DNA from 3 places in the Streptomyces winkii genome. Region 1 is predicted to be linked to each of the others. Evidence: riboswitches for the same ligand, from Rfam matches in the RefSeq annotation. Region 1 holds a riboswitch; each other region holds the start of a gene.
What was found. A riboswitch is a leader RNA that binds a small molecule or an ion and turns the genes downstream of it on or off. The one in region 1 is predicted to bind cobalamin.
Positions count from the first base shown of each region.

Region 1 (10,330 bases):
CGCGCGCATCCCGTCGACCTCGAACGCCGCGCAGGTCGCCGCGATCTGCCGCAGCGCCGCGTCGCCGAGCCGCACGTGAGGCAGCAACTCCCGTGCCGCGGCGATCCGTTCACGCAGGGCGTCCTCGTCGGCGGCCCAACGGGCGGCGAACGCCGCCGGGTCGGCGTCGTAGGCGAGGCGGCGGCGCACCACGTCCACGCGCTCGTCGGTCTCCCGTGAGGCCGTCACCTCCACCGTCAGACCGAACCGGTCCAGCAACTGCGGCCGCAGCTCGCCCTCTTCGGGGTTCATCGTGCCGACGAGCAGGAACCGCGCCGCGTGGCGCACCGACACGCCCTCGCGTTCCACGTACGAGGAGCCCATGGCTGCCGCGTCCAGCAGCAGATCGACGAGGTGATCGTGGAGCAGGTTGACCTCGTCGACGTAGAGCACGCCCCGGTGCGCGTCCGCGAGCAGACCGGGCTCGAACGCCTTCACGCCCTCCGAGAGGGCCCGTTCGATGTCGAGCGCGCCCACGAGACGGTCCTCGGAGGCGCCGACCGGCAGCTCGACCATGCGTGCCGCACGGCTCTCTCCGCCTGCTCCTCCTGCTCCCGCGGGAAGCGCCCCCACCTCGGCTCCGCTCTCGTGCGGCCCGTCCGGGCAATCCGGGTCCGGTGCCGCCGGATCGCAGGAGAAGCGGCACCCCGGCACGACGTCCACCCGCGGCAGCAGCGCCGCGAGCGCCCGTACGGCGGTGCTCTTCGCGGTGCCCTTCTCCCCGCGGATGAGGACGCCGCCGATGGCGGGGTTCACCGAGTTCAGCAGCAGCCCGAGCTGCATGTCCCGCATTCCGACGAGTGCGGTGAACGGGTACGGGGTGCTCATGCCCTCTTCCTTCCCCGGGGCGAAGCCCGGTGCGAACGGTCGGCGGCGGAACGGGAGTCGGGGACAGCAGAGTCGGGGACAGCGGAGTCGGGGACGGGGCCGCTCATCTGTCGTCCTCCAGGTCGCCCTCCAGCTCCAGATACGCGGCCCGCAGCTGCTCCAGCGTCCCCGGGTCCGGCTCCTCCCACAGCCCGCGCTCGGCGGCCTCCAGCATCCGCTCGGCGATGCCGCGCAGCGCCCACGGGTTGGAGCGCTCCATGAACTCCCGGTTCTCCGGGTCGAAGACGTACTCGGCGGCGAGCTTCTCGTACATCCAGTCGTCGACGACGCCGGCCGTCGCGTCGTAGCCGAAGAGGTAGTCCACCGTCGCCGCCATCTCGAACGCGCCCTTGTAGCCGTGCCGTCGCATGGCCGCCATCCAGCGCGGGTTGACCACCCGGGCGCGGAAGACGCGGTGCGTCTCCTCGCCGAGCGTGCGGGTCTTGACGCGGTCCGGGACGGCGGAGTCGCCGACGTACGCCTCGGGCGACTCGCCCGTCAGATGGCGCACCGTGGCGACCATGCCGCCGTGGTACTGGAAGTAGTCGTCGGCGTCGGCGATGTCGTGTTCGCGGGTGTCGACGTTTTTCGCGGCCACCTGGATGCGCCGGAACGCCGCCTCCATGTCACCGCGCGCGGGACGCCCGTCCAGGCCCCGCCCGTACGCGTAGCCGCCCCACACCGCGTAGACCTCGGCGAGGTCGGCGTCGGAGCGCCAGTTGCGGGCGTCGATCAGCGGCAGCAGCCCGGCGCCGTACGCGCCGGGCTTGGAGCCGAAGATGCGGGAGGTGGCGCGGCGCCGGTCGCCGTGCGCCTCGGTGTCCTCGTCCGCGTGCGCCCGTACGAAGTTGACGTCGGCGGGCTCGTCCAGCTCCGCGACCGCCCGCACGGCGTCGTCGACCATCCCCACCACATGCGGGAACGCGTCGCGGAAGAAGCCGGAGATGCGCACCGTCACATCGATGCGCGGCCTCCCCAGCTCCTCCGGGGGCACCACCTCGAAGCCCGTGACGCGGCGTGAGGCGTCGTCCCACACCGGGCGGCAGCCCAGCAGCGCCAGGATCTCCGCGATGTCGTCGCCCTGGGTGCGCATGCAGGACGTGCCCCACACGGTGAGCCCGACCGACCGCGGATACTCGCCCGTGTCGTCGAGGTGGCGCTGGACCAGCGAGTCGGCGAGGGCGCTTCCCACGTCCCAACTGAGCCTGGACGGAATGGCCTTGGGGTCCACGGAGTAGAAGTTCCGCCCCGTCGGCAGCACGTTGACCAGGCCGCGCGTCGGTGAGCCGGAGGGACCCGCCGGGATGTAGCCGCCGTCGAGCGCGTGGAGGACGTTGCCGATCTCGTCCGTCGTCCGCGCGAGCCGCGGCACGACCTCCTCCGCGGCGAACTCCAGCACAGCTGCGGCATCGTCCAGTCCGGTCCCGAGCACGCCCGCGACGACGGCTCCGGCCTGCCCGGCGGCCCACTCGCGTGCCTCCATCTCCTCCACGAGCGTGCGCGCCAGCCGCTCCAGCAGGTCCACGGCGTCGGAGGCGGTACGGGCCGGGCCCTCCACGAGCTTCGTCAGCGCCTCCGGGACGTCGGCCCGCGTGCCCGGCTCCGCGAGCAACTCCCCTTCCGACAGGCCGAAATGGCTCGCGAGGGCAGCCCGCAGCCCCGGCAGGGCACCCGAGACACCGCCCCACACCTGGGCCGAACGCAGCACCGCCAGCGCGAGGTTGACGCGCGCCTCGCCGACGGGCCCGCCGCCGAGGACGTGCAGGCCGTCGCGGATCTGGACGTCCTTGATCTCGCAGAGCCAGCCGTCGACGTGCAGGACGAAGTCGTCGAACTCGTCCTCGCCGGGCTGCTCTTCGACGTGCAGGTCGTGATGGAGCTCGGCGGCCCGTACGAGCGTCCAGATCTGGCTGCGCACGGCGGGGGCCTTGGCCGGGTCCAGGTCGTTCACCAGGGCGTACTCGTCGAGGAGTTGCTCCAGCTTCGCCAGGTCGCCGTAGGAGTCGGCGCGCGCCATGGGAGGCACCAGATGGTCCACGACGGTGGCGTGTCCGCGGCGCTTGGCCTGCGTGCCCTCGCCGGGGTCGTTGACGATGAACGGGTAGACCAGCGGCAGTTCGCCGAGGACCGGGTCCGGCGCGCACGCCGCGGACAGGCCGAGGCCCTTGCCCGGAAGCCACTCCATCGTTCCGTGCTTGCCCATGTGCACGACGGCGTCGGCTCCGAAGGTGTGCTCGATCCACCGGTAGGCCGCCAGGTAGTGGTGCGAGGGCGGCATGTCGGGGTCGTGGTAGATGGCGATCGGGTTCTCGCCGAATCCGCGGGGCGGCTGGATGAGCACGACGACGTTGCCGAACTGGAGGGACGCCAGGACGATTTCGTCCCCGTCGACGTAGAGCCCGCCGGGCGGCTCGCCCCAGGTCCCTGTCATCTCCTCGCGCAGCGCCGGGTCCAGGCGCGAGAACCACTCCTGGTAGTCCTTCAGAGGTACGCGCGCGGGCGCGGCGGCCAGCTGCTCCTCCGTCAGCCACTCCACGTCGTGGCCGCCCGCGGCGATCAGCCGGTGGATCAACTCGTCGCCGTCGTCGGGGTGTCCGTGGACGTCGTACCCGGCGTCGCGCAGCGCGTTCAGCAACTCCACCGCCGAGGCGGGGGTGTCGAGCCCGACGGCGTTGCCGACCCGCGAGTGCTTGGTGGGGTATGCCGTGAAGACCAGCGCGAGCCGCTTCTCCGCGTTCGGCTTGTGCCGAAGTACGGCGTGGCGCACGGCGATTCCGGCGACGCGCCGGGCACGCTCCGGATCGGCAGCGTACACGGGCACGCCGTCCGGGCCCTCCTCCTTGAAGGAGAACGGCACGGTGATCAGCCGTCCGTCGAACTCCGGGATCGCCACCTGCATCGCCGCGTCCATCGGCGAGAGCGCGGCGTCCGAGGCCAGCCACGCCTCGCGCGTGCTCGTCAGGCACATGCCCTGGAGCAGCGGTACGTCGAGCTCCGCGAGCGCCCCGATGTCCCACGTCTCGTCGTCGCCGCCGGCCGAGGCGTCGCCGGCGCGTGTGCCTCCCGCCGCCAGCACCGTGGTCACCAGCGCGTCGGCCCGAGAGAGCAGTTCGTAGAGTGCGGAGTCGGGGTCTCTGAGCGAACCGCAGTACACCGGCAGCGCGTTGGCGCCCGCCTCCTCGATCGCCTCGCACAGCACGTCCACGAAGGCCGTGTTGCCCGCGAGTTCGTGCGCGCGGTAGAAGAGCACGCCCACCGTCGGCGCGTCCGGCCGCCGCGGCCGCCCTTCGTATGCGCCGTGCACCCCGAACTCCGGCATGGCGGCGGGCGGTTCGAAGCCCTCGCCGCTCATCAGCACCGTGTCGGAGAGGAAGCGCGCGAGCTGCGTCAGGTTCTCCGGGCCGCCCTCCACGAGGTACCTCAGCGCCTCGGAGACCAGCCCCGACGGCACGCTCGACTCCGCCATCAGCTCCGCGTCGGGCACCGCCTCCCCGCCCAGCAGCACGGTCGGCACCCCGGACGCCCTCAGCGCGGCCAGCCCGTCCTCCCAGGCCCGCTTGCCGCCGAGCAGCCGTACGACCGCGACGTCCGCGCCGTCCAGCAGAGCCGGCAGGTCCTCCGCCGCGTCGACGCGCGTGGGGTTGGCGATCCGGTACGGGGCACCGGACGCGCGCGCCGCGAGCAGATCCGTGTCGGAGGTGGACAGCAGCAGAACAGTGCTCATCAGGACGCTCCCGCGTGTTGTGCCTCCGGCGCGCCCGGGGCGATGAAGGGCAGCCCGGCGGGCGGGCCCGACTCGATCAGCCGCAACAGGGCGTCCGTATCGGCGTGTTCTTCGATGAGATCGCCCAGGCGATCCAGTTGCTCCTCGCGCAGCGCCGCGAAGTCCGTGTCCGGCGCCGGTACGAAACCGCCGCGGCCCGCGTCCGCGGCGATCCGGCGCAGAAAGGCCCGCCGGAAGCCGTCGCTCTCCAGCGACCCGTGCCAGTGCGTGCCCCACACGGCGCCGGACCGGCAGCCGTCCAGCGGCTTGCCGTCCGCGTCGCCGAACACGGCCTCGCCGCCCAGCACTTCGGCGACGCCGTGGTGGATCTCGTAGCCCTCGGCGCGCTCGCCCAGGGCGTGCCCGGAAGGACGTGCGAGGGTCTTGCCCTGTGCGAAGACCACCCGCACCGGCAGCAGGCCCAGCCCCTCGACGGAGCCCGCCCGCGACTCGACCTCGTCCTCGATGCGCTCGCCCAGCATCTGGAAGCCGCCGCAGACGCCCAGCACGGGGCGGCCCTCGGCCGCGCGGCGGCGCACCGCGTTTGCGAGTCCGCGCTCGCGCAGCCATGCCAGCGCCCGCACCGTGCCGCGGGTGCCGGGCAGCACCACGAGATCGGCGTCGGCGAGCTCCTCGGGACGGTCGGTGAAGCGGACGGCGACGCCGGGCTCGGCGGCGAGGGCGTCGACGTCGGTGAAGTTCGACATCAGCGGCAGCGGCACAACCGCTATGCGCAGCACGTCCGTTCCGTACGGGGACGCCGTCGCCTGCTCCCGTACGGTGTCGCGCAGGGACAGGCGGAGCCCGTCCTCCTCGTCGATGCCCAGGCCGTGCCGGAAGGGCAGAACGCCCAGCACGGGCCGCCCCGTCAGGCCGTGGAGCATCTCCAGACCCGGCTCCAGCAGCGTCACGTCCCCGCGGAACTTGTTGACGACGTAGCCCGCGAGCAGGGCCTGGTCGCGCTCCGCGAGCAGCGCCGTCGTACCGAAGAACGAGGCGAAGACGCCGCCGCGGTCGATGTCGCCGACGACGATCACGGGCAGCCGGGCGGCCCTGGCCAGCCCCATGTTGACGATGTCGGTGCGCCGCAGATTGATCTCGGCGGGGCTGCCCGCGCCCTCGCAGATCACCGCGTCGTGCGTGCGCCGCAGCTCCGCGAGGCAGTCGGCGACCGTGCCCAGCAGCCGCTCCTGCCGCTCCGAGTGGTATCCATCGGCGCTCATCTCGCCGACCGGCCTGCCCAGCAGCACCACTTGGCTGGTGCTGTCGCCGCCCGGCTTGAGCAGCACAGGGTTCATCAGCGCGGACGGCTCGGTGCGCGCGGCGGCGGCCTGCATGGCCTGCGCCCGGCCGATCTCGGCGCCGTCCCGCGTGACGTACGAATTCAGCGACATGTTCTGCGCCTTGAACGGCGCGACCCGGACGCCCTTGCGTGCCAGCCAGCGGCAGATCCCGGCGGTCACCACGCTCTTGCCCGCGTCGGAGGTCGTGCCGGCCACGAGCAGCCCGCCGCCGGTGCCCGACGGGGCCGGGCCACCAGGCTCGGCGTGGTGGCCGCGGCGCGTTCCGTCCGGACTCATGTGCTCCCCCTTCCGGCACGGTGCCTCGCACGGAGTGCGCCCGCGGCCGAGGTCGCCAGCAGCGCCAGCGCGCCCACCCGCCGCGAGAGCCGCACCGCTTCGGCGATGTCGCCCGTACGCACGGCGCGGCCACGGGAGTTGAGCACCGGCCGGTGCTCGGTCCGTCCGCCGTAGCTGAGGGTGCCGCCCAGCCGCACGCCCAGCGCGCCCGCGAACGCGGCTTCCACGGGGCCCGCGTTGGGGCTCGGATGGCGCGCGGAGTCGGCGCGCCAGGCACGCAGCGCACCGCGCGGCGACGGGCCGGCGAGCGCGGCGAGCACCGCCGTCAGGCGCGCGCCCGGCCAGCCCGCGGCGTCGTCCAGCCGGGCGGCGGCCCAGCCGAAGCGCAGATGGCGGGGGGAGCGGTGACCGACCATCGCGTCGAGGGTGTTGACGGCGCGGAACGCGGCCATGCCCTGCGCACCGGCGACCGCGCCCCACACCAGTGCCCCGACGACCGCGTCCGAGGTGTTCTCCGCCACCGACTCCACGACGGCCCGGGCGATCGCGTCCGCGTCCAGCGCCTGCGGGTCGCGGCCGCACAGATGCGGCAACAGCCGCCGCGCGCCCTCGACATCGTCCGACTCCAGGGCCGCGGCGACGGCCAGCGCCTCCTGCCGCAGCCCCGTGCCGCCCAGCACCGTCCAGGTCACCGCGGCGTCGAAGAGTGTGGCGCCGGCGGCGCCGCCGAGGGCGCGTGCCGCGCGCGAGAGCGCCGTGACGAGCGTGACGGACCCCGCGACGCACAGCGCGGTGTGCAGCGCGCCCGCACCGCGGTCGTCCCGCCATAGGGCGCGCTCGGCCGCGGCGGCGGCCCGGCCGAAGGCGGCCACCGGATGCCCGCGACGCGGGTCGCCCAGCAGCAGATCGCCCAGGTGACCGAGGACCGCGCCGGATACGTAGGCGCGTTGGGCCCGCATCGGTCAGCGAGCCGTCGTGGTGCCTCGGGAGGGCGATGCGCCGGGCCGTGGCCGCCGGCCGCGGGAGTACGGGAGGCGACGGTCGCCCGGGACGTGAGCGGTCGCGAGGGCGGAAGCGGACACAGCTGTGGGAGAGGCGGGCAAGCCACGCATGACGGAGTCCTCACTCAGGGTCCTCGCCCTGGTTCGACGTACCGGCGGCGAGAGTCTCCTGGCTCCCGGATCGCCGCGCCCCCCGGCCTTCCAGCCCTCGAACGCATGGGCCGTGACCTTCGGTTGGGGGTGCGCTCCCCGGTGACAGTGGCGGGACCGCGCCGGATTCGCACCGGCTTCCTCTCCTGCCGCCGTTGGGCAACTCCGGCAGTCCACCACGTACCAGGAGGGGCGTCAACTCGCCGCTGACCTGCGACGGGAGAGTGTGAGCAGACACACGGGGAGGGGCGCAGGCACAGGGAAAAGGGGTACGGAGCGCCGCTCCGTACCCCTTCCGCTCTCCGGCGCGACCGTCAACAGGCCGCCGGCGCCGCGTCGTTCAGGGTGCCGTGATGATGTAGATGCCGTACGCGACGGCCGCCGCGCACAGCGCGAAGCACGTGTACGCGCCGGTGCGCGCGAGCACCGTCGCGCCGCCGCCCCGCGGCGAACCCGGCGCCGAACCCTGCGCCTTGCCGGCTGACGAGCCGACGATGCCGAGCGTGAACACGCCCACCAGGGCGACCGTGGCCACGAGGCTGACGCCGAATACCTCGCCGAGCGCTGCCCAGTCGATGTCCATAGCGTTCGCTTCCTGTCTGCTCAGTAGTTGGGGAGGTCTTGGGTTGCTGAGGCCTTGGACCCCGTGAACCGGCCTAGCCGAGGGGAGAGGCCGCCTGCCGGCGCCGTCGCTCGGACGCCGGCTCCGATGCCGTCTCCGGCGTGGTCTCGGACACCGTCTCGGACGCCGCCTCCGGCACCGGTCCGCCGTTGCCGGCGGCCGTGGTGCGCGCCGCTGCCGCCGCGGGCGGCGGCGCGACGGAACGCAGCGCCGCGGTGACGACACCGGCGGGCTCGGAGCCCGAAGTGCCGGGCAGCGTCACGTCGTTGACGTTGGTGTGGTCGACGGGCTGGCGGCGCGAGAGCAGCCAGATGCCGCCGCCCACGGCCAGCGCGAGCGCCGCGACGGTGCTGACGCCCCAGTCGCCCTGCTGCGCGAGCAGCGCCGCGCCCGCGGAGACGAGGGCCGCCGCCGGGAGCGTCAGCCCCCAACCCGCCACCATGCGGCCCGCCGTCGACCAGCGCACGATGCCGCCCTTGCGGCCGACACCGGAGCCCATGACGGCCCCGGAGCACACGTGCGTGGTGGAGAGGGAGAACCCGATGTGGGACGAGGCGAGGATCGTGACCGCGGCGGACGTCTGCGCGGCGAACCCCTGCGGGGGCTTGATGTCGGTGATGCCGTTGCCCATGGTGCGGATGATCCGCCAGCCGCCCAGATACGTACCCAGGGCGATGGCCAGACCGGCCGAGACGATGACCCACGTCGGCGGGTCCGCCTGCGGCGCGATCACGCCGCCGGTGATCAGGGCGAGAGTGATGACGCCCATGGTCTTCTGCGCGTCGTTCGTGCCGTGCGCGAGGGAGACCAGAGCGGCGGAGGTGATCTGCCCCGCGCGGTAACCCTTCGCGGTCTGCTGCTCGTCGGCCTTGCGCGCGGCCCGGTAGGTCAGCCGCGTGGCGACCAGCGCCGCGACGCCCGCGACGAGCGGCGCCGCGAGAGCGGGGATGAGCACCTTCATCACGACGGTGCCGCCGTTGACGGCACCGATGCCCGCCGAGGCGACGGTTGCGCCGAGCAGACCGCCCATCAGCGCGTGCGAGGAGCTGGAGGGAAGCCCTGCGAGCCAGGTCAGCAGATTCCAGATGATCGCTCCGACCAGTCCGGCGAAGATGACTTCAGGCCGGATACCGGAGCCTTCGTCGATGATTCCCGAAGAGATGGTCTTGGCGACCTCGATCGAGAGGAAAGCCCCGACGAGGTTGAGGACCGCCGACATCGCCACCGCTGTCTTGGGCTTGAGTGCCCCGGTGGAGATGGTTGTGGCCATGGCGTTGGCCGTGTCGTGGAAGCCGTTCGTAAAGTCGAACACCAAGGCCGTGACGATCACGATCCCGATGAGAAGCGTGATGTGTTCCATTCACCCAGGCACAATCAGCTCGAAGGTTGATGTCCCGTTGAACGTAGGGACGGTGGGTGAACGGAAGATGAACTGCGGCGGGCTTGCGAGTGTCACTACCCGGCGTCTGTTGTGAGCGGGGTCACACTCCCGCACCACCGTTCTCTCCGCCCTCTTCCGCCGCCTTCATCCAGCTCGGAGGGGGGTGCGCACACCCCGACGACGAAGGTGGAGGTAAACGTGGAGGAAACTGCGGCCGGGGACCCGGAATCCGCGGAATGGCTGGTCGCCTGGCGTGAGTTGGTGCACACCGCCCGCCGCAGCACCGCCGACGGGCTCGTCGTCGGCACCTCGGGCAACGTCTCGGTACGGGTGGGGGACGCGGTGCTGGTGACCCCCAGCGGCGTCCCGTACGACCGCCTTTGCGACGGCGATCTGTGCGCGGTGGACCTCGACGGCCGGCGCATCGCGGGAAGCCTCTCCCCGACCAGCGAACTCCCCATGCATCTGGCGGTCTACCGGAACACCGGAGCCCGTGCGGTCGTGCACACGCACGCGGTCCACGCCACCGCCGTCTCCACCCTCGTGCCCGAACTCCCCGCCGTGCACTACATGTCGGCGGAGCTCGGCGGCCCGGTGCGCGTCGCGCCCTACGCCACATACGGCAGCGACGAACTCGCCGCGCACATGCTCGCCGCCCTCGACGGGCGCAGCGCCTGTCTGTTGCAGAACCACGGCACGGTCGCGTACGGCGACGCCCTCGGCCAGGCGTATGACCGCACGGCACAGCTGGAGTGGATGTGCCACGTCTGGCTGGCGGCCTCCTCGCTGCCCGGCCGTACGCCCTCGCTCATCCCCGACGACGAACTCGCCCGCGTGGGGGAGAAGTTGAAGGGATACGGGCAGCGGCCCGCGCCGGAGTGAGCCCCCGGCGCGCGGATCGCCGCCCGCGATGCGGTTCACCCGGGC
Region 1 is NZ_JASTTH010000002.1:889,067-899,396, forward strand. Features, by position in the region: gene QQM67_RS08165 (putative cobaltochelatase) at 1-867, opposite strand, end outside; gene cobN (cobaltochelatase subunit CobN) at 971-4,630, opposite strand; gene QQM67_RS08175 (cobyric acid synthase) at 4,630-6,249, opposite strand; gene QQM67_RS08180 (cobalamin biosynthesis protein) at 6,246-7,208, opposite strand; cobalamin riboswitch at 7,393-7,583, opposite strand; gene QQM67_RS08185 (hypothetical protein) at 7,741-7,983, opposite strand; gene QQM67_RS08190 (inorganic phosphate transporter) at 8,057-9,382, opposite strand; gene QQM67_RS08195 (class II aldolase/adducin family protein) at 9,602-10,285, shown strand.

Region 2 (10,330 bases), on a different contig from region 1:
ACGGCAGCCCGCCGCCGCTCCCCCGCCCGTGCGCGCGGCGCCGGCCGCCGCCGCGCGGACCCTCCCCGCGCCGCTCGGGGCGGGGTTCGGGCCGCACCGGCGGGGGCGCCTCGTGTGTCTGCACTGACATCTCTGCTCCAGCTCGCAGGGTCGGCTCGCATGTCGAAGAGCCCGGGCTGCCGGTGTGCCGGCAGTCGTGCCGCCCCCTCCGGCAACACGACTGCCCGCACCCCGGCAGCCCGGCGGGGCGTCACTGCTTCTGCGAGAGCCTCTTGTTGATCTCGTGCTCGACCGACCGGGCCGCGGCCGCGTGCGACTTGCCCTTGAGTACGGCGGTCATATAGCGCTTCACCGGGTTCGGCGGGTTCTCCACGGCGGCCCACTGCGGGACGAGCGGCGTCAGGCCGCCGTCCGCGACGGCGGGGGCCGCAGCCTTCGCCGCGGGGTTGCCCTCGGCCTTCTTCTGGAGTGAGGCCTTGTTGGGGATGACGCCGCCCTCCTCGGCGAGCGCGCCCTCGAACTTGTCCGACAGCGCGATCTTGAGGAACTCCTTTGCGAGTTCCTGCTTCTCGCTGCCCGCGGCGACGGCCAGGTTGGAGCCGCCGAGGAAGACGCCCTCGGGCTTGTCCGCGGACTCACCGGGGATGGTGAAGTACCCGATGTCCTTCTCGATCTTCGGGTTGGCCTCGATGGCCGTAGCCGCCTCCCAGCCGAGGCCGATGAACGCGCCCGTCTTGCCCTTGGCGAAGACCTCGGCCTGCTGCGGGGTCGCCTCGTCCTTGTCCTTGGGGGCGTCGGAGTACGACGCGTACTTCTGGTAGAGCTTCATCGCCGAACCGACCTTGGGATCGGCGAGGTTGGAGACCCACTTGCCGCCCTGCTTCTTGATGAGGTCGGCGTCCTTGCCGATGAGGAGGCCGTCGAAGAAGTACCAGTTCTGGCCGGGGAGATAGAGCGGCTCGGCGTCGGTCTTCTTCTCGATGGCGTCGAGCGCGTCGAAGAACTCGGCACGTGTCTTCGGCGGCTTGTCGATGCCCGCCTCCGCCCAGATCCGCTTGTTGTAGACGACGGTGCGGTTGACCGTGTACCAGGGGGCCGCGTACTGCTTCCCGCCGTAGACGGACGACTTGTTGACGGACTCCGTCCAGTCGGCGCCGATGCTCTTCTTCAGGTCGCCGAGGTCGGAGAGCCCGCCGGTCTTCGCGTACGCGGGAGTCTGCGTGTTGCCGACCTCGATGACGTCCGGCGGCTCGGGCTCGGAGAGAGCGGTGGTTATCTTCTGCTGAATCCCGTTCCACTGCTGGACTTCGAGCTTGAGCTTGGCGCCGGTCTTCTTCTCGAAGGCCGCCTTGACGTCCTTCTCCCACTGCTTGGGCGTGGAACCGTCCATCGCCCACAGGGTCAGGGTCTGCCCCTTGAAGCCGTCGGCGCCGGAGTTCTCCTCACCGCCGGGCCCGCAGGCCGCAACACCCGCCATCAGAGCCGCGATTCCCGTCGCGGCGATGAGTCCTCGTCTCACGGCCATCCTCCCCAACCGCCTGGTGTACTGATCTAATGGTTTAGACCAGTCCGCAGCTTGGCCTAGACCTATAGCCGTGTCAACGGCGCAGAAAGCGAGCCGCGCGTTCCGTTATCGGAACGACATCTGGGCGCGGGAGTCCCGCAGCGCCGACCCCGTGCCACGATGTGAGCTCGAAGTTCACCCGGAACGGCGGGCGGAGGCCGGAACACCACCGGCAACACCGCCGCGTCCGGTGCCGCAACCGGAGCCGGAAGCAGGCCACTCGGCACGGCCCACGCACACGGAGGAAGCCGGTGACGGCAGCACGACACGAACGGGAAGGCGAGCCATGAGTACGGACGGGGGCGCGGTCACAGCCGCGGCAGAGCCGGAGTCGGGAAGCGGCAACGGCGGCGCGCGGACCACTCGCGTGCCCAAGTACTACCGGCTCAAGCGCCACTTGCTGGAGATGACGGAGACCATGCCGCCCGGCACTCCGGTCCCTCCCGAGCGCACGCTCGCGACCGAGTTCGACACCTCGCGTACGACGGTGCGCCAGGCCCTCCAGGAACTCGTCGTCGAGGGACGGCTGGAGCGCATCCAAGGCAAGGGCACCTTCGTCGCCAAGCCCAAGGTCTCCCAGGCGCTGCAACTCACCTCGTACACGGAGGACATGCGCGCACAGGGCCTCGAACCGACCTCGCAGCTGCTGGACATCGGCTATGTGACCGCCGACGACCGCCTCGCCCACGCGCTCGACATCCCGGCCGGCGGTCGCGTGCTGCGCATCGAGCGGCTCCGCCTGGCCAGCGGCGAACCGATGGCCATAGAGACGACGCACCTCTCGCAGCGGCGCTTCCCGGCACTGCGGCGCAGCCTGGTGAAGTACACCTCGCTCTACACCGCGCTGGCCGAGGTGTACGGAATCCATCTCGCCGAGGCCGAGGAGACCATCGAGACCTCGCTGGCCACACCGCGCGAGGCCGGCCTGCTCGGCACGGACGTCGGCCTGCCCATGCTGATGCTCTCCCGGCACTCCCTGGACACCGACGGGGAGCCCGTGGAGTGGGTCCGCTCCGTCTACCGGGGCGACCGCTACAAGTTCGTCGCCAATCTTCAACGCCCGCGCCACGAACAGACCAGCTGATACGGCTCATACGGGACGAGAGGGCACGAACAGCCGCAGAGCAGGCCCGGCTTGTGCACGGACGGCGTCGCGCACCGCGTGCCCCACGAAACAAAAGGTGCTGTTCCGTTATCCGTGCAGGTAGTGACGGGGCACGAACCGCTCGTTTAGATTTCCTGCGCGTCTCGCAGGAGAAAACCGACGGACGGAGCCGAGGCATGGCAGCGCCACCCGAAACACCCGAGACCGAACCGCAGTCTCAGTCGCGAGGCCCCCTCATCACGCCGATACGAGTCGTCATCGGGCTGTGCCTGTTCATCCCTTTCATCGCACTCCTGTGGGTCGGTTCCTATTCGCGTACAGAACCCGCCCTGGCGGGAATGCCGTTCTTCTACTGGTACCAGATGGCCTGGGTGCTGATCTCGGCCGCGTTGACGGTGATCGCGTACAAGCTCGTCAAGCGTGACGAGGCCCGGCGGCGGAGCGCCCGCGGAGAGGACGGTGCCCGATGAACGGCGTGAACGGCGTCGCACTGGCCGTCTTCGTCTTCTTCTTCCTGCTCGTCACGGCGATGGGATTCCTCGCAGCGCGCTGGCGCAAGGCGGAGAACGCCGACAGCCTCGACGAATGGGGCCTGGGCGGGCGGAGCTTCGGCACCTGGGTCACCTGGTTCCTGCTCGGCGGCGACTTGTACACGGCGTACACGTTCGTGGCGGTGCCGGCGGCGATCTACGCGGCCGGTGCGTCCGGCTTCTTCGCCGTCCCGTACACGATCCTCGTGTATCCGCTCATCTTCACCTTCCTGCCGCGGCTGTGGTCCGTCTCGCACCGGCACGGCTACGTGACGACCTCGGACTTCGTTCGCGGCCGATTCGGTTCCAAGTCGCTGGCGCTGGCCGTCGCGGTGACCGGCATCCTCGCGACCATGCCGTACATCGCGCTTCAGCTCGTCGGCATCCAGTCGGTGCTGGACGTCATGGGCATCGGCGGGGGCGAGTCGACGCACTGGTTCGTCAAGGACCTGCCGCTGCTGATCGCGTTCGCGGTCCTGGCCGCGTACACCTACTCGTCCGGGCTGCGGGCTCCGGCGCTGATCGCGTTCGTCAAGGACACGCTGATCTACATCGTCATCGCGGTGGCGATCATCTACATCCCCATCAAACTGGGCGGATTCGACGACATCTTCGCCAAGGCCGGCGACGCGCTCTCGCAGACCAACCCGGCCACCGGGAAGCCCAAGGGCGAGGTCGTAACCAGCTCGCCCAACCAGTGGGCGTACGCCACGCTCGCGTTCGGTTCGGCGCTCGCGCTCTTCATGTATCCGCACTCGGTCACCGCGACGCTCTCCAGCCGCAGCCGCAACGTGATCCGGCGGAACACCACGATCCTGCCGCTGTACTCGCTGATGCTGGGCCTGCTCGCACTGCTGGGCTTCATGGCGATCGCTGCGGGGATCAAGGTGACGAACGGGCAGCTGGCCATCCCGCAGCTCTTCGAGAACATGTTCCCGGCCTGGTTCGCGGGCGTCGCGTTCGCGGCCATCGGCATCGGCGCGCTCGTACCGGCGGCGATCATGTCGATCGCGGCGGCCAACCTCTTCACCAGGAACATCTACAAGGACTTCCTCAGGCCCGACGCGACACCGGCGGAGGAGACCAAGGTCTCAAAGCTCGTCTCGCTGCTGGTGAAGGTCGGCGCTCTGATCTTCGTGCTCGGCATGGACAAGACCGTGGCGATCAACTTCCAGCTGCTGGGCGGCATCTGGATCCTTCAGACGTTCCCGGCCCTCGTCGGGGGCCTCTTCACGCGCTGGTTCCACCGGTGGGCGCTGCTGGGCGGCTGGGCCGTGGGCATGCTGTACGGCACGCTGACCGCGTACGGCGTCTCCTCGCCGGTGCAGAAGCACTTCGGCGGCCCCAACGACATCATCCCGGGCATCGGGGAGATGGGGTACATCGGCCTGACCGCCTTCGTGCTCAACACGGTCGTCGCGATCGCGCTCACGTTCGTGCTGCGGGCCGTGAAGGCGCCCGACGGCGTGGACGAGACGCGCGCGTCGGACTACACGGCGGACGCCGGAGACCCCGGCGTACAGGAGGAGTTGCCCTCTCCGACCGGCGCGAAGTGAGTGCCGCACCACCCAGCTGAACATCGCCCGCGCCCCGCTGACAGCCCGGTTGTCAGTGGGGCGCGGCATGCTCGTTCCATGGACATCACGATCAGACCGGCGCGGGACGAGGAGCTGGAGGCCGTCGGCGAGCTGACCGCACAGGCCTATCTCGCGGACGGGTTGCTGGACTTCGGCGAAGAGGACCCGTATCTGAAGGAGCTTCGCGCCGCGCGGCGCCGCGCGCAGCACACGGAGGTGCTGGTCGCCGTCGACACGGCCTCGGACTCGGTGCTCGGCACGGTCTCCTTCGTCGGCGACGGCGGGGAGTACGCGGACATCGCGGGCGAGGGCGAGGGCGAGTTCCGCATGCTCGCGGTGCGGCACGAGGGGCGCGGGCGGGGAGCCGGCGAGGCCCTGGTGCGCGCGTGCGTGGAGCGGGCCCGTGAGCGCGGCCTGAGACGGCTCCTGCTCTGTAGCCATGACGGGATGACGACGGCCCAACGGCTCTACGGACGCCTGGGCTTCGTCCGCGTCCCGGAGCGGGACTGGGAGCCGCTTCCCGGCCTCGCGCTCCACGCGTTCGCCCTCGAACTGTGAAATCGGACTCGCCCGGCACAAGATGTGGTGGCGACTGGCAGAACTCGCCACTAGATGTATGCTCGTGCTCGCTGTCGCGCAGGGGAATCCGGTGTGAATCCGGAACTGTCCCGCAACGGTATGCGATGTGCTGCTCTGTTCTGCCGCCCGGTCCTGCCGGGAGCCGCCGCGAGCCGCCGTCGCGAGTCCGAGTGCCTGCCGGCCGTGCCGAATGACGTCCGGGTCCCGAGGGTTGGGCCGGTGGACGCCGCAGGGTGTGCGTTTCGCCGTTTCGACGCGGCATGCCCTCGCGCGCCCGCCGCGTGCGCTCCCACGGTGAGCCGGTGACCTGATCCGAGCGAGGGAGAGCACATCCCGTGACCATCGCACCCGCAGCCGCACCCGCAGCCGCCGCCGCATCAGCAGCCGGCGCGTCCGCGCCTCCACGGGCCGCCGCCTCCGCGGCCTCGCCCGACGAGCACGGCGCGCTGCTGCGCACCCTCACCGAGCTGACCGACGGCCTTCCCGGCACCGAGGCCGAGCGGGTCGCGGCGGCGGTTCTCCGCGGACGCCGACAGGGCGCGGGCGAGGCCGAGTTGAGGGCGCTCGCGGCAGAGGAGGCCGCCGGGCTGATCGGCGAGGAGCCAGCGTACTCGCAGCTCGCGGCGCGCCTGCTCACGCTCTCCATCCGGGACGAGGCGGGCGCCGAGGGCGTGGTGTCCTTCTCCTCGTCCATCGCCACGGGGCACCGCGAGGGTCTGATCGCCGACGGCACGGCCGCGTTCGTACGGGCGCACGCGCAGCGGCTGGACGCCCTGGTGGAGGCCGCGGTCGCCGGCGGAGCGGACGACCGCTTCGGGTACTTCGGCCTCCGCACGGTCCACTCGCGCTATCTGCTGCGTCACCCCACGAGCCGCCGGGTGATCGAGACCCCGCAGCACTTCCTGCTCCGCGTCGCCTGCGGGCTCGCCGCGGACGAGTCCCCGGAGGCCGCCGGCGAGGTCGCGGAGATGTACGCGCTGACGAGCTCCCTCGCGTATCTCCCCTCCTCCCCCACGCTCTTCAACTCCGGTACGCGGCATGCCCAGATGTCGTCCTGCTATCTGCTGGACTCGCCGAAGGACGAGCTCGACTCGATCTACGAGCGCTACCAGCAGGTGGCGCGCCTTTCCAAGCACGCGGGAGGCATCGGCCTGCCCTACTCCCGCATCCGCGCCCGCGGTTCGCTGATCCGCGGGACGAACGGCCACTCCGGCGGCATCGTGCCGTTCCTGCGGACGCTGGACTCCTCCGTCGCCGCCGTGAACCAGGGCGGCAGGCGCAAGGGCGCCGCCTGCGTCTATCTGGAGACCTGGCACGCGGACATCGAGGAGTTCCTCGAACTGCGCGACAACACGGGCGAGGAGGCGCGGCGCACGCACAACCTCAACCTGGCGCACTGGATTCCGGACGAGTTCATGCGCCGCGTGGAGGCCGACGCCGAGTGGTCCCTGTTCTCGCCCGTCGACGTGCCGCAGCTCGCGGACCTGTGGGGCGAGGAGTTCGACTCCGCTTACCGCACGGCCGAGGCGGAAGGCCGCGCCGTCCGCAAGGTGCCCGCCCGCAGGCTGTACGCGCGCATGATGCGCACCCTCGCGCAGACGGGGAACGGCTGGATGACGTTCAAGGACACCTCCAACCGCACCGCGAACCAGACCGCTGAACCGGGGCGCATCGTCCACTCGTCGAATCTGTGCACGGAGATCCTGGAGGTCACGGACGACGGCGAGACGGCCGTGTGCAACCTGGGGTCCGTCAATCTCGCGGCCCATCTGGACGAGGCGGGCGGGATGGACTGGGAGCGCCTGGACGCCACCGTCCGTACGGCCGTGACGTTCCTCGACCGGGTCGTGGACGTCAACTTCTATCCGACGGAGCAGGCGGAGCGCTCCAACTCCCGCTGGCGGCCGGTCGGTCTGGGCGTGATGGGCCTCCAGGACGTCTTCTTCCGGATGCGGCTGCCCTTCGACTCGGCCGCGGCGCGCGAGCTGTCCACCCGAATCTCCGAGCGGATCATGCTGGCCGCGTACGAGACGAGCGCGCAGCTCGCGGAGCGGCACGGTCCGCTCCCGGCCTGGCAGGAGACCCGTACGGCGCGCGGCGTGCTGCACCCCGACCACTATCCGCGGGCCGAACCGGCCTGGCCGCAGCGCTGGTCGGCGCTGCGCGACCGCGTCTCCCGCACCGGGATGCGCAACTCGCTGCTGCTCGCCGTCGCGCCGACGGCCACCATCGCCGCGATCGCGGGGGTCTACGAGTGCATCGAGCCGCAGGTCTCCAACCTCTTCAAGCGGGAGACGCTCAGCGGCGAGTTCCTCCAGGTGAACGCCTATCTGGTCGCCGAGTTGAAGCGCCTCGGGCTGTGGGACGAGCGCACCCGCGAGGAGCTGCGCGAGTCGAGCGGCTCGGTGCAGGACCTCCAGCGCATCCCGGAGGAGGTGCGCGGGCTCTTCCGCACGGCGTGGGAGCTGCCGCAGCGCTCCCTGATCGACATGGCCGCCGCCCGCACCCCGTACCTCGACCAGAGCCAGTCGCTGAACCTGTTCATGGCGTCGCCGACGATCGGCAAGCTCAGCTCGATGTACGCGTACGCGTGGAAGAGCGGCATCAAGACCACGTACTACCTGCGTTCGCGCCCGGCGACGCGGATCGCGCGCGCGGCGGGCAGCGGGGACGGGGGCAGGGGCGGCGGCGCGGACGCGTCGGCCGGAGCCGCCGCCTCAGCCGCCCCCGGCGACGCTTCCGCCGTGCCCGGCGCCCGGCCCCGCCCGTCCGCACAGGACGAGGCGGCGGCCGCCTGCTCCCTGGAGAACCCCGAGTCCTGCGAGGCATGCCAGTAATGACCAGCGCCAAGAACACCGACAGCGGCCCCGCCGGAAACCTGCTCGACCCGGGCTTCGAGCTGACGCTGCGCCCGATGCGCTACCCCGGCTTCTACGACCGCTACCGCGACGCCATCAAGAACACCTGGACCGTGGAGGAGGTCGACCTCCACTCCGACGTCGCCGACCTCGCCAAGCTCACGCCCGGCGAACAGCACATGATCAGCCGTCTCGTCGCCTTCTTCGCGACGGGTGACTCGATCGTGGCGAACAATCTCGTGCTCTCCCTCTACAAGCACATCAACTCCCCCGAGGCGCGCCTGTATCTCTCCCGGCAGCTCTTCGAGGAGGCGGTGCACGTCCAGTTCTATCTGACGCTGCTGGACACGTATCTGCCCGATGTGGACGAACGGGCGGAGGCCTTCGCGGCCGTCGAGAACATCCCGTCCATCAGGGAGAAGGCGCAGTTCTGCTTCCGCTGGATGGCCGCGCTCGACGAGGGCGAGGGCGCCGAGAGGATCGACCGGCTGGAGAGCCGCTCGGACAGGCGCCGCTTCCTGCTCAACCTCATCTGCTTCGCCGCGTGCATCGAAGGGCTCTTCTTCTACGGCGCGTTCGCGTACGTCTACTGGTTCCGCTCCCGCGGGCTGCTGCACGGCCTGGCCACCGGGACCAACTGGGTCTTCCGTGACGAGTCGATGCACATGTCCTTCGCGTTCGACGTGGTGGACACCGTCCGCGAGGAGGAGCCGGAACTCTTCGACGCGGAACTGGAGAAGGAGGTGACGGAGATGCTGGAGGAGGCCGTGGAGGCGGAGCTCCAGTTCGCCCGCGACCTGTGCGGCGACGGCCTGCCGGGCATGAACACCGAATCGATGGAGCAGTATCTGCGGGCGGTCGCCGACCAGCGGCTCGTCCGGCTGGGCTTCCCGGCCCGCTACGGGGCCCGCAACCCGTTCTCGTTCATGGAGTTGCAGAACGTGCAGGAGCTGACCAACTTCTTCGAACGGCGCGCATCGGCCTACCAGGTCGCAGTCGAGGGCTCGGTCGCCTTTGACGACGAGTTCTGATCCGGCTCCGCCACCGCCGCGACCGCTCACGGAACGCGGAAGGGGGCCGCACTGCCGGTGCGGCCCCCTCGTTCTCTCCCCGCGTGCCGCGTCCCGCCTCAGCCCTTGCCGCCGTCGAGGCAGCCGCCGCAGTTGTGGAACGTGACGTCCCAGTGGTTGCCCTCGTCGAAGTAGATGTTCCCCGAGCCGGACTTCCACTTGTTTCCACCGATGGAAGTGAAGGTGTTCTTGACGTAGTTGGTCAGGCAGCTCGTCATGTGGAAGTCGAGCTTGTAGCCGTTCCAGTGGCTGTACGTGCCGCTCGCGTGCCCCGTCTCCGTTCCGCCCGTGACCGTCAGGTCGCACTTGCTGGCGCCCTTGAGCGTGACCGCGCCGTCGATCGTCTCCGAGTTGACCTGGTCCAGCGAGGTGCAGCTGGAGTTGTTGCGGTCCGAGCAGCCGCCGCTGGAGGTGATGCCGATGCCCGCGTCGCCGAGCTTCTTCGCCGCCGCGGAGTGGCTCATCTTGGCAAGGGCGCCCGTGTCCTTGGGCTCGGCGGTCGTGGCGTCCGCCACGTAGGCGGTGGAGAAGATGGCGAGCGCCATCGCCGAACCGCCGACTGCCGCCCGCAGGGCGATCTTTCTGTTCATGGGGGGTTGGTTTCCTTCCTGGAATGAAGCAGGAGTTGATGTTGACGGACGTTCACGGACCTCAGGCGGTCGGGACCACGAGACCGGGCCTTCAAAATCCGGACCTCATGAGTCCGGGCCTCAGGAGTCCGGGTCTCAGGAGGTGACGCCGCAGTCCGGGGCGTCCCAGTACTTGCTGGAGCGGTGGTCCACATGCGTGTGGTCGTCGTGACCCGGGTAGCCCGGCCCGAGGATGCCGTGGAAGCCACGGTTGCGCGCCTCCTTGGCGAGCGTGCACAGCGAGTGCGGTCCGGCGCCGAGATCGGCCGCGTCGCCGAAGAGATGACGGCTCGAAGGAGCCCCGCCCACCTGGTCGTTGCACGCCTTGGACCGGAATCCGCTGGTGACCCGGATCGACTGGTCGCCCAGCGCGTGCCGCAGGGCCTCCAGCTTCCACATGGTGCGCAGGGCGTTGGAC
Region 2 is NZ_JASTTH010000001.1:742,104-752,433, reverse strand. Features, by position in the region: gene QQM67_RS03440 (carbohydrate ABC transporter permease) at 1-130, opposite strand, end outside; gene QQM67_RS03435 (extracellular solute-binding protein) at 251-1,519, opposite strand; gene QQM67_RS03430 (GntR family transcriptional regulator) at 1,851-2,648, shown strand; gene QQM67_RS03425 (DUF3311 domain-containing protein) at 2,846-3,139, shown strand; gene mctP (monocarboxylate uptake permease MctP) at 3,136-4,755, shown strand; gene QQM67_RS03415 (GNAT family N-acetyltransferase) at 4,834-5,334, shown strand; cobalamin riboswitch at 5,380-5,522, shown strand; gene QQM67_RS03410 (ribonucleoside-diphosphate reductase subunit alpha) at 5,691-8,192, shown strand; gene QQM67_RS03405 (ribonucleotide-diphosphate reductase subunit beta) at 8,192-9,244, shown strand; gene QQM67_RS03400 (hypothetical protein) at 9,343-9,873, opposite strand; gene QQM67_RS03395 (D-Ala-D-Ala carboxypeptidase family metallohydrolase) at 10,009-10,330, opposite strand, start outside.
Region 2: another riboswitch for cobalamin. It lies ahead of QQM67_RS03410 (ribonucleoside-diphosphate reductase subunit alpha); the one in region 1 lies ahead of QQM67_RS08180 (cobalamin biosynthesis protein).

Region 3 (10,330 bases), 380 kb from region 1:
ACGACGAGGGCCGTGCCCGCGCGGAGGTTCCAGCGGCCGGACCGGCCGCTGAACTCCGTCGCCGTCAGCGGTGCGACGTCCACGCGCCACAGCCCCGAGGCGGGCGCACCCAGGGCGAACACCACCGCGGCCCGCACGACGTCGGGCTCCACGACCGCCAGTACGCGGCCGGGCAGCCGGGCGAGCTCCGTCAGCCACTCCCCTGTCCTGGCGCAGAGCCGCACGACGGACTCGCCGCCGTGCGGCGCGCTCGCGGGGTCCGCCAACCACTGTGCGACGGCGTCCGGTTCGGCGGCGCTCACCTCCTCCAGCGTCCTGCCGCGCCAGCGGCCCGCCGAACAGCCGGCCAGCCGCTCGTCGGTGAGTCCGGACGCGCCGGGAACGCCCAGCTCCTCGGCGGTCTGCACACAACGGGCAGACGGTGAGACGGCGTTGCACCCGGCCGCGGACAGCAGCGCGGCGGCGGCGGTCCGCGCGGCCCCGGTCTCCCGCACTCCGGCGTCGCTCAGCGGCCGCCCGTCGTCGAAGCGGAACTCCTCTGAGGACTCGCTGCGCGCGGGCGAGATCAAAGTCACTCGCGTGGTCATCTGCCTCTCCTCGCCCGTGAACGGCCGCTCTCCGTACGGGAGTCGACGGCACCGGGGCCGGCTGCCCGGGATGTGCGGCCTTGGCCGGACACGTGGTGTCGGGGTACCTTCCGCTCGTATCGATCGACGACGGCAGGGCGGAAGCCGGTGAGATTCCGGCGCGGTCGCGCCACTGTATGCCCCTTCCGGTCCGCTGCCGTGCGCAGCGTACGGGCGGGGGCGAGCCAGACCCGCTGTGCCGTCACGAGCTCCACCGACAGGGACGCGAGTTCCCAACAGGAGGTCTTGCCATGGCACAGTCCATCGCCCCGCCCAGTTCCGCGACTCCCGCCTCCGGCGCCGCCGTTCCGACGACGCTGCCGGCCAAGGCGATCCTTCCGTGGGCTGTCTTCTTCGGTCTGCTGATGCTCGTCCTGCTGTACTTCGTCGGCGCCGAGCAGGGGGCGACGTCCCTCATCTCCGGCACGGGCGTGCACGAGTGGGTCCACGACGGACGCCACCTTCTCGGCTTCCCCTGCCACTGAGCGGGGAGGAGCACGATGAACTCCGCCACAGTGAGGACTCTCCTTGTGCGCGGCATGCTCGCCGGTCTCGTCGCGGGCCTGTTCGCCCTGGTGACGGCCTCGTTCCTGGGCGAGCCCCAGGTGGACGCGGCCATCGCCTTCGAGGAGGCCCACGCGCATTCGCACGAGCACGGTGCGGAAATCGTCAGCCGCGGCATGCAGTCCACCGCGGGCCTCGCCACGGCAGTCCTGGTCTACGGCGTGGCTCTGGGCGGCATCGCCTCGCTGGCCTTCAGCTTCGCGCTGGGGCGCGTGGGCCGCTTCGGCCCGCGCGCGACGGCGGTGCTGCTGTCGGGCGCCGCGTTCGTGTGCGTGTATCTGGTGCCGTTCCTGAAGTACCCGGCCAACCCGCCTTCCGTGGGCGACCCGGCGAGCCTCGACAAGCGCACGGCTCTGTACTTCCTGATGGTGCTGCTGAGCGTGCTGCTGGCCGTCGGGGCGACGATCCTCGGCAAGCGCCTGGCACCGCGCCTGGGCAACTGGTACGCGACGGTGGCGGCCGTGCTCGGCTTCGCCGTCGCCGTCGGGCTCGCCTATGCGTTCCTGCCGTCCCTCAGCGAGCTTCCCGAGCACTTCCCCGCCCTGCTGCTGTGGCGGTTCCGGGTCTCGGCGCTCGCCGTTCAGCTGGTGCTGTGGGCGGCCTTCGGGCTGACGTTCGGTCATCTCGCCGAGCGTGCCCTGGGGTTCGCCGCACGCCGTCACAAGGAGGCGCCGGCCGCGGCGGCCACCGCCGCGAACTGAGCCGGGCGGACCGGGACTTGGTTCCGGCACGGGCCGGTTCACCTCGGTCTCTTCCGGTCCGCCGTCCACCGGTACGGGGCGGGCTGTGCGGTACGGCACGGGTGCCGTACCGCACAGCCCGCTCTCACGCCTCACCCGCCGGCCGCGACCTCCGCACGTACGGTCCGGGCCGCCTCGGCCATGTGCTCCAGCGCCTCGCGCACCTCGGGCCAGCCGCGGGTCTTCAGACCGCAGTCCGGGTTGACCCACAGCCGCTCCGGCGGGATCGCGCCGAGGCCCTTGCGCAGCAGCGACGCCATCTCCTCCGTGTCCGGCACCCGCGGCGAGTGGATGTCGTAGACGCCGGGGCCGACCTCGTTCGGGTAGCCGGCGGTGGCGAGTTCGTCCGCGACCTGCATATGGGAACGGGCCGCCTCCAGGCTGATGACGTCGGCGTCGAGATCCGCGATGGCGGAGACGATGTCACCGAACTCCGCGTAGCACATGTGCGTGTGGATCTGCGTGTCCGCGCGTACGGCGCTCGTCGCGAGCCGGAAGGACTCCGTCGCCCACGCCAGGTAGGCGGGGCGCCCAGCGGCCCGCAGCGGCAGCGTCTCGCGCAGCGCGGGCTCGTCGACCTGGATGACGGACGTGCCCGCGGCCTCCAGATCGGCGACCTCGTCGCGCAGCGCGAGGGCGACCTGGCGCGCGGTCTCGGCCTGCGGCTGATCGTCCCGTACGAACGACCACGCGAGCATGGTGACCGGCCCGGTGAGCATGCCCTTGACGGGGCGTGCGGTCTGCGACTGGGCGTAGCGCGTCCACTCCACCGTCATCGGCTCGGGACGTGAGACGTCGCCGGCGAGGATCGGCGGCCGGACGTAGCGGGTGCCGTAGGACTGCACCCAGCCGTGCTGCGTCGCGATGTATCCGCTCAGGCGCTCCGCGAAGTACTGGACCATGTCGTTGCGTTCGGGCTCACCGTGTACCAGGACGTCCAGCCCGGCCCGCTCCTGGAAGGCGAGCACGTCGCGGATCTCCGCGGCGATGCGCCTGTCGTAGCCGTCCGCGTCGAGGCGGCCCGCCCTCAAGTCGGCGCGTGCGGTGCGCAGTTCGCCGGTCTGGGGGAAGGACCCGATGGTGGTGGTGGACAGCGGCGGCAGGTTCAGCCGCGTGCGCTGCGCGGCGGCGCGCTCCGGATAGGGCTGCGGACGACGGCCGTCGGCGTCGGTGACGGCCTCGCTGCGGGCCCGTACCGCGGGGTCCCGGGTCAGCGCGGCGGACGAACGGGAGGCCAGCGCCGCGGAGTTGGCGTGCAGCAGCGCCGCGATGGCGTCGGTGCCCTCGCTCAGCCCCTGCGCCAGGGCGACGGCCTCCTCCGCCTTCTGCCGCGCGAAGGCCAGCCAGCGCGCGACCTGCGGGTCCACGTCGCGCTCGACGGCGGCGTCGAGCGGTACGTGCAGCAGCGAGCAGGACGGTGCGACGTCGACCCGGTCGGCGAAGCCGAGCAGCGAGGCCAGCGTGGACAGCGACCGCTTCAGATCGTTGATCCACACGTTCCGTCCGTCCACCACGCCCGCGACCAGCCGCTTGCCGGGCAGCCCGCCCGCGCGCGCCAGATCCTCCAGGTTGGCGGCGGCCGGTCCCGTGAAGTCCATGGCCAGCCCCTCGACGGGCGACTTGGCCAGTACGGGGAGCGCGTCGCCGAGCCGGTCGAAGTAGGAGGCGACCAGCAGCCGGGGCCGGTCCGTGAGTTCGCCGAGCTCCCGGCAGGCGCGCGCCGCGGCGTTCAGCTCCGCGGACGTACGGTCCGCCACCAGCGCGGGCTCGTCCAGCTGCACCCAGCCGGCACCGGCCGCGCGCAGGTCGGCCAGCACCTCGGCGTAGACGGGAAGCAGCCGGTCCAGCAGGGTCAGCGGTTCGAAGTCCGCGGCGACCCCGGGCGCGGGCTTGGCGAGCAGCAGATACGTGACGGGCCCCACGAGCACGGGCCTGGCCTCGTGGCCCTGGGCGAGGGCCTCCGACACCTCGCCGGTCTGCTTGGCCGAGTCCGCCGTGAAGACGGTGCCGGGCCCCAACTCCGGGACGAGGTAGTGGTAGTTCGTGTCGAACCACTTCGTCATCTCCAGCGGCGCGACGTCCTGCGTGCCGCGCGCCATGGCGAAGTAGCCGTCGAGCGCGTCCGCTTCGAGGGCAGTCCGGTGCCGCTCGGGTACGGCGCCCACCATGACGGTGGTGTCCAGCACGTGGTCGTAGAGGGAGAAGTCTCCCGTGGGCACTTCGTGCACCCCGGCGTCTCCGAGCTGCCGCCAGTTGTCCCGGCGCAGCCCCGCCGCAGTCTCCCGCAGGGCTTCGGCGGAGACGCGGCCCTTCCAGTAGCCCTCGACGGCCTTCTTCAGCTCACGTCCCGGGCCCTGGCGCGGGTAGCCGTGGACTGTGGCGCGCCACGTCCTCGGCGTGCCGGACGCGGACGTCCCTTGACGTGACGCGGGTGACGAGGCTGACGAGGACGCATTCGATGCGCCCGCTGCGGAATTCGGTGTCACTCAACTCTCCTTCGCGAGTCCCGCGGTGACCCGGAGGTACGGGGAGGAGGAGAGGCGACGGCGGCACACACACCACCGCGTGCTGCTCGCCTGTACCGCCGACCCGCCCTCGAGGTCACCGAGATCGCCGCACACGATCCGTGTGCGGGCAGTGGCAGGTCTTCGGACTCGCGGGCTCGCCGTGTCCGTGATCCACGGACCGGCTCCTACTGGCCGTCGCTTCCCGGGCCGCTCGGGCCCAGTGCGTATGACGGCGTTCGTTCCCACTCACCGCTGCGGGGCAGTTCCGGAGTCGCACCGGATTCCCTCTTGCGACGCGCCTGCCTGGCGGACAGGCCGAACCGACTGCTTCTCCAGCGTACGGGGGTGTGTGCCGTACCGGCAAAGGATCGGGACGCGGGGCAGATCATGCGCCGCTGCGGTTCAGGAAGGCCGAGCGGGGCCCGAGGGGGCCGTCGCGGAAGCGGGAGTCGGGACCCTGTCCGGCTCCGCCGGGCGCCCTCTCGCAGGGCCGTCCGGGTCGCGGCGGTGTGGCGCGGGCCGTGGAGCGGCCCGCCGGTTCCAAGCTGCTGCCGGAGACTCGGCGCCCCGCCGGTACGCAGGCCCGCGGGGCGGTCCCCTCCACGAACGCGACTGGAAACGACTGGAGAAGATGACCATGCCACCCCGCACCGCGCCCGCATCCACGGAAGCCCCTGAAGTCCCGGAAGCCGCGGCCGCACCCGACGCCTCCACTCCCGCTGAGACCCCGGCCGAGACCACCGCCGACGCGGCCCAGCTGCCGCCGGAGGCGAACCCCGCCGACCCGCACTTCTGGCAGCTGCCGCACTCCCAGCGGCACGAGGTCTTCGCCATGCTGCGCGAGCGGGAGGCGCCCACGTACTTCGCATATCCGCAGCACGCTCTGCGCAAGCGGCAGCAGCCGGGCTTCTACGCGCTCGTCAGACACGAGCACGTGCAGGAAGCCAGCCGCAACGCGGCGGTGTTCGGGAGCGCGCCGGGCGTCACCACTCCGCATCCCGCGCGCTGGGTCAAGGCCCTCTTCGGGGAGTCCATGGTCAATCTCGACGGCAAGGACCACGCCAGGCTGCGGAAGATCATCTCGCGTGCGTTCAGCCCCCGGCTGCTCGCGGGCGCCGAGAAGGACATCGAGGAGGTCGCCGCCACCGTGGTGGGCGACGCGCTGCGCAAGGACTCCCGCGAGTTCGTGACGGCCGTGGCCTCGCTGGTGCCGTTCGAGGTGGTCTGCAACATGATGGGCATCCCGCAGCGCCACCGGCCCCGCATCCTCGCGCAGCTCAACGACGCGTCGGAGAACATCGGCGTACGTCGCGGAGCCGGCGCCAGGTTCCGCATCCCCGGCAAGGGGCTCCGCGCGCTGGCACGTATGCACGTCATGATCGCCATGCTCGCGCGGGAGCGGCGCCGTAACCCCACCGACGATCTGATCTCGGCCCTCGTGACCGCCGACGTCGACGGGCAGTGCCTGGGCAACCGTCAACTCGGCGCGTTCTTCACGCTGTTGATGGTCGCCGGGGTGGAGACCACGCGGAACGCGATCTCGCACGGGCTCGCGCTGCTCAGCGAGAACCCGGAGCAACGGGAGCTGTGGGAGAGCGACTTCGAGAAGTACGCGGACACCGCGGTGGACGAGATCGTGCGCTGCTCGACGCCCATCATCCAGTTCCGCCGCACGCTGCGTACCGACCACGTCATGGGCGGCCGTACGCTGCGCAAGGGCGACACGGTGGCGCTCTACTACGCCTCCGCCAACCGCGACGAGGCCGTCTTCCCCGACGCGGGCACCTTCGACATCACCCGGGACCCCAACCCCCACCTCGGTTACGGCGGAGGGGGACCCCACTACTGCCTCGGCGCGCACCTCGCCCGCCAGGAACTCAAGGCGCTCTTCCGGCTGTTGCTCACCGACTCCGTCGGCATGCGCGCGGTCGGGCTGCCGGATCTCGTCCCCTCCAGCTTCGACAACCGCATCCGGTCGCTGACGTTCGAGGCCGCCGGTACGGACGGTGCATGACACCCGGCCCGGCCCTGCATGAACGGAGCGAGGCTCCTCGGCCGTCGCCGCGGTGATGTACACCGGGGCGAACGGCCGGGAGCCTCGCAGCGGTCGGGGATGAAGCCGGTCGCCCGGCTCATCCGGCTGGATCAGACGTAGGCGTAGGCCGCCGTCCCTGTACCGAGCCCGCTCGGCGTCACGACCAGCACGTCGGCCGGACCGACCGAACCCGCGGGCGTCACCGCCGTGATCGTCGTGTCATTCACCACCACCAGGCTTGTGGCAGGCGCCCCGTCGAACGTCACCAGGAGCGTCCCGGTGAACCCGGTACCGGTGATCGTCACAGGCGTGCCGCCGGCCGCCGGACCCGACGCGGGAGCCACGGAGATCACCGTCGGCGCCGCCGCGTAGGTGTAGACACCCACGCCGGTACCCGTGCCGCTCGGCGTCGTGACCACGACGTCCGCCGGACCGGGCAACCCCGCCGGAGTCTCCACCGTGATCGTCGTGTCGTTGACGACGACCAAGTCCATCGCCGGCGCCCCGTCGAACGTCACCAGGAGCGCCCCGGTGAACCCGGTACCGGTGATCGTCACGAACTGGCCGCCGCTCAGCGGACCGGACGAGGGAGAGACCGAGACCACCGCCGGCGCCGCCGCGTAGGTGTAGGCACCCACGCCGGTGCCCGTACCGCTCGGCGTCGTCACCGCGACATCCGCCGGACCGGCCGAACCAGCAGGCGTCAGGGCCGTGATCGACGTGTCACTCACCACCACCACACTCGTGGCAGCAGCACCGTCGAACGTCACCGACGTCGCACCCGTGAACCCGGTGCCCGTGATCGTCACCGGCTGACCGCCGGCCACGGGACCCGACGCGGGAGAGACCGAAGTCACCGTCGGCCCCGCCGCATAGGTGTAGACACCCGGGCCGGTGCCCGTACCGCTCGGCGTCGTCACCGCGACATCCGCCGGACCGGCCGAACCAGCAGGCGTCACCGCCGTGATGGTGGTGTCGTTCACCGTGACCACGCTTGTGGCAGCGGCACCGTCGAACGTCACCGACGACACGTTGACGAACCCGGTACCCGTGATCGTCACCGGCTGACCGCCACCCAGCGGACCCGACGACGGAGAGACCGAGACCACCGTCGGCGCCGCCACGTAGGTGTAGACACCCGTCCCGGTACCGGTTCCGCTCGGCGTGGTCACTGCCACGTCCGCCGGACCGGCCACACCCGCAGGCGTCACCGCCGTGATGGTGGTGTCGTTCACCGTGACCACGCTCGTCGCCGCGAGACCGTCGAACGTCACCGACGACACATTGACGAACCCCGTACCCGTGATCGTCACCGGCTGACCACCGCCCAGCGGACCCGACGACGGAGAGACCGAGACCACCGTCGGCGCCGCCACGTAGGTGTAGACACCCACGCCGGTACCCGTACCGCCCGGAGTGGTCACCGCGACATCCGCCGGACCGGCCGAACCCGCAGGCGTCACCGCCGTGATCGTCGTGTCGTTCACCACCGAGACGCCCGTAGCAGGCGCCCCGTCGAACGTCACCGCCGACGCATCGGTGAACCCGGTACCGGTGATCGTCACCGCCTGACCGCCGGCCAGCAGACCGGAGGACGGAGACACCGACGTCACCGTCGGCGCCGCCACGTAGGTGAAAACACCCGTCCCGATGCCCGTGCCGCTCGGCGTCGTGACAGCCACATCCGCGGGACCGGCCGTCCCGGCGGGAGTCACCGCCGTGATCGTGGTGTCGTTCACGACGGTCACGCTCGTGGCAGGTGCACCGTCGAACGTCACCGCCGACACGTTGACGAACCCGGTACCCGTGATCGTCACCGCCAGACCGCCACCCAGCGGACCTGACGGCGGAGAGACCGACGTCACGGTGGGCGCCGCCACATACGTGTACACACCCACGCCGGCACCCGTACCGCTCGGCGTCGTCACCGCGACATCCGCCGGACCGGCCGAACCCGCAGGCGTCACCGCCGTGATCGTCGTGGGGTTCACCACCACCACACTCGTGGCCGCGCCACCGTCGAACATCACCGACGACACGTTGACGAACCCCGTACCCGTGATCGTCACCATCTGGCCGCCGCCCAGCGGACCCGACGACGGAGACACCGACGCCACCGTCGGCGCCGCCACATAGGTGTAGACGCCCGTCCCGGTGCCCGTACCGCCCGGAGTGGTCACCGCGACATCCGCCGGACCGGCCGAACCCGCAGGCGTCACCGCCGTGATCGTCGTGGCATTCACCACCACCACACTGGTCGCGGCAGCACCGTCGAACGTCACCGACGTCGCACCCGTGAACCCCGTGCCCGTGATCGTCACCGACTGACCACCGGCCAGCAGACCGGAGGACGGAGACACCGACGTCACCGTCGGCACCGCCACGTAGGTGTAGACACCCGTCCCGGTGCCGGTGCCGCCCGGCGTGGTCACCGCCACATTCGCGGGACCAAGCGTCCCGACCGGAGTCACCGCCGTGATCGTCGCGTCATTCACCACCACGACACTTGTGGCCGCAAGACCGTTGAAGGTCACCGCCGTCGCACCCGTGAACCCGCTACCCGTGATCGTCACCGACTGCCCACCGGCCAGCGGACCTGTCGGCGGCGAGACCGAGACCACCGTGGGAATCGGCGCGTACGTGTACACACCCGGGCCGGTGCCCGTACCGCTCGGGGTCGTGACCGCGACATCCGCCGGACCGGCCGACCCCGCAGGCGTCACCGCCGTGATCGACGTGTCACTCACCACCACGACGCTCGTCGCAGCAACGCCGTCGAAGGTCACCGACGACACGTTGACGAACCCGGTACCCGTGATCGTCACCGACTGACCACCGGCCACGGGACCCGACGCGGGGGACACAGAGGTCACCGTCGGGACGCCGACGTACGTGTAGACGCCCGTCCCGGTGCCGGTGCCGCCCGGCGTGGTCACCGCGACATCCGCCGGACCGGCCGAACCCGCAGGTGTCACCGCCGTGATCGTCGTGGCATTCACCACCACGACGCCGGTTGCCGCGGCGCCGTCGAACGTCACCGACGTCGCACCCGTGAACCCGGTGCCCGTGATCGTCACCGGCTGACCGCCGCCCAGCGGACCGGACGAGGGCGCGACCGACGTCACCGTCGGCGCCACCACGTATGTGTACACACCCGTCCCGGTGCCGGTGCCGCCCGGTGTGGTCACCGCGACATCCGCGGGACCGACTGTCCCGGCAGGCGTCACCGCTGTGATCGACGTGTCATTCACCACCACCACACTCGTGGCCGCGGCACCGTCGAACGTCACCGCCGTCGCACCCGTGAACCCGGTGCCCGTGATCGTCACCGCCTGGCCGCCGCCCAGCGGGCCCGACGCGGGAGAGACCGACGTCACCGTCGGGACCGGCACGTAGGTGTAGACACCCACGCCGGTACCGGTGCCGCTCGGGGTCGTGACCGCGACATCCGCAGGACCGACCGCGCCGGCGGGAGTCACCGCCGTGATCGACGTGTCACTCACCACCACCACACTCGTGGCAGCAGCGCCGTCGAACGTCACCGACGACACGTTGACGAACCCGGTACCGGTGATCGTCACCGCCTGACCACCCGTCAGCGGGCCCGACGCGGGAGAGACCGACGTCACCGTCGGGACCCCGACGTAGGTGTAGACGCCCGTCCCGGTGCCCGTACCGCCTGGGGTCGTCACCGCCACATCCGCCGGACCGGCCGAACCCGCGGGCGTCGCCGCCGTGATCGTCGTGGCATTCACCACCACGACGCCGGTGGCCGCGGCGCCGTCGAACGTCACCGACGTCGCGCCCGTGAACCCGGTACCTGTGATCGTCACCGCCTGACCGCCGCCCAGCGGACCC
Region 3 is NZ_JASTTH010000002.1:507,853-518,182, reverse strand. Features, by position in the region: gene QQM67_RS06560 (histidine phosphatase family protein) at 1-587, opposite strand, end outside; gene QQM67_RS06555 (CbtB domain-containing protein) at 878-1,111, shown strand; gene QQM67_RS06550 (CbtA family protein) at 1,127-1,891, shown strand; gene metE (5-methyltetrahydropteroyltriglutamate--homocysteine S-methyltransferase) at 2,023-4,416, opposite strand; cobalamin riboswitch at 4,553-4,778, opposite strand; gene QQM67_RS06540 (cytochrome P450) at 5,069-6,451, shown strand; gene QQM67_RS06535 (IPT/TIG domain-containing protein) at 6,583-10,330, opposite strand, start outside.
Region 3: another riboswitch for cobalamin. It lies ahead of metE (5-methyltetrahydropteroyltriglutamate--homocysteine S-methyltransferase); the one in region 1 lies ahead of QQM67_RS08180 (cobalamin biosynthesis protein).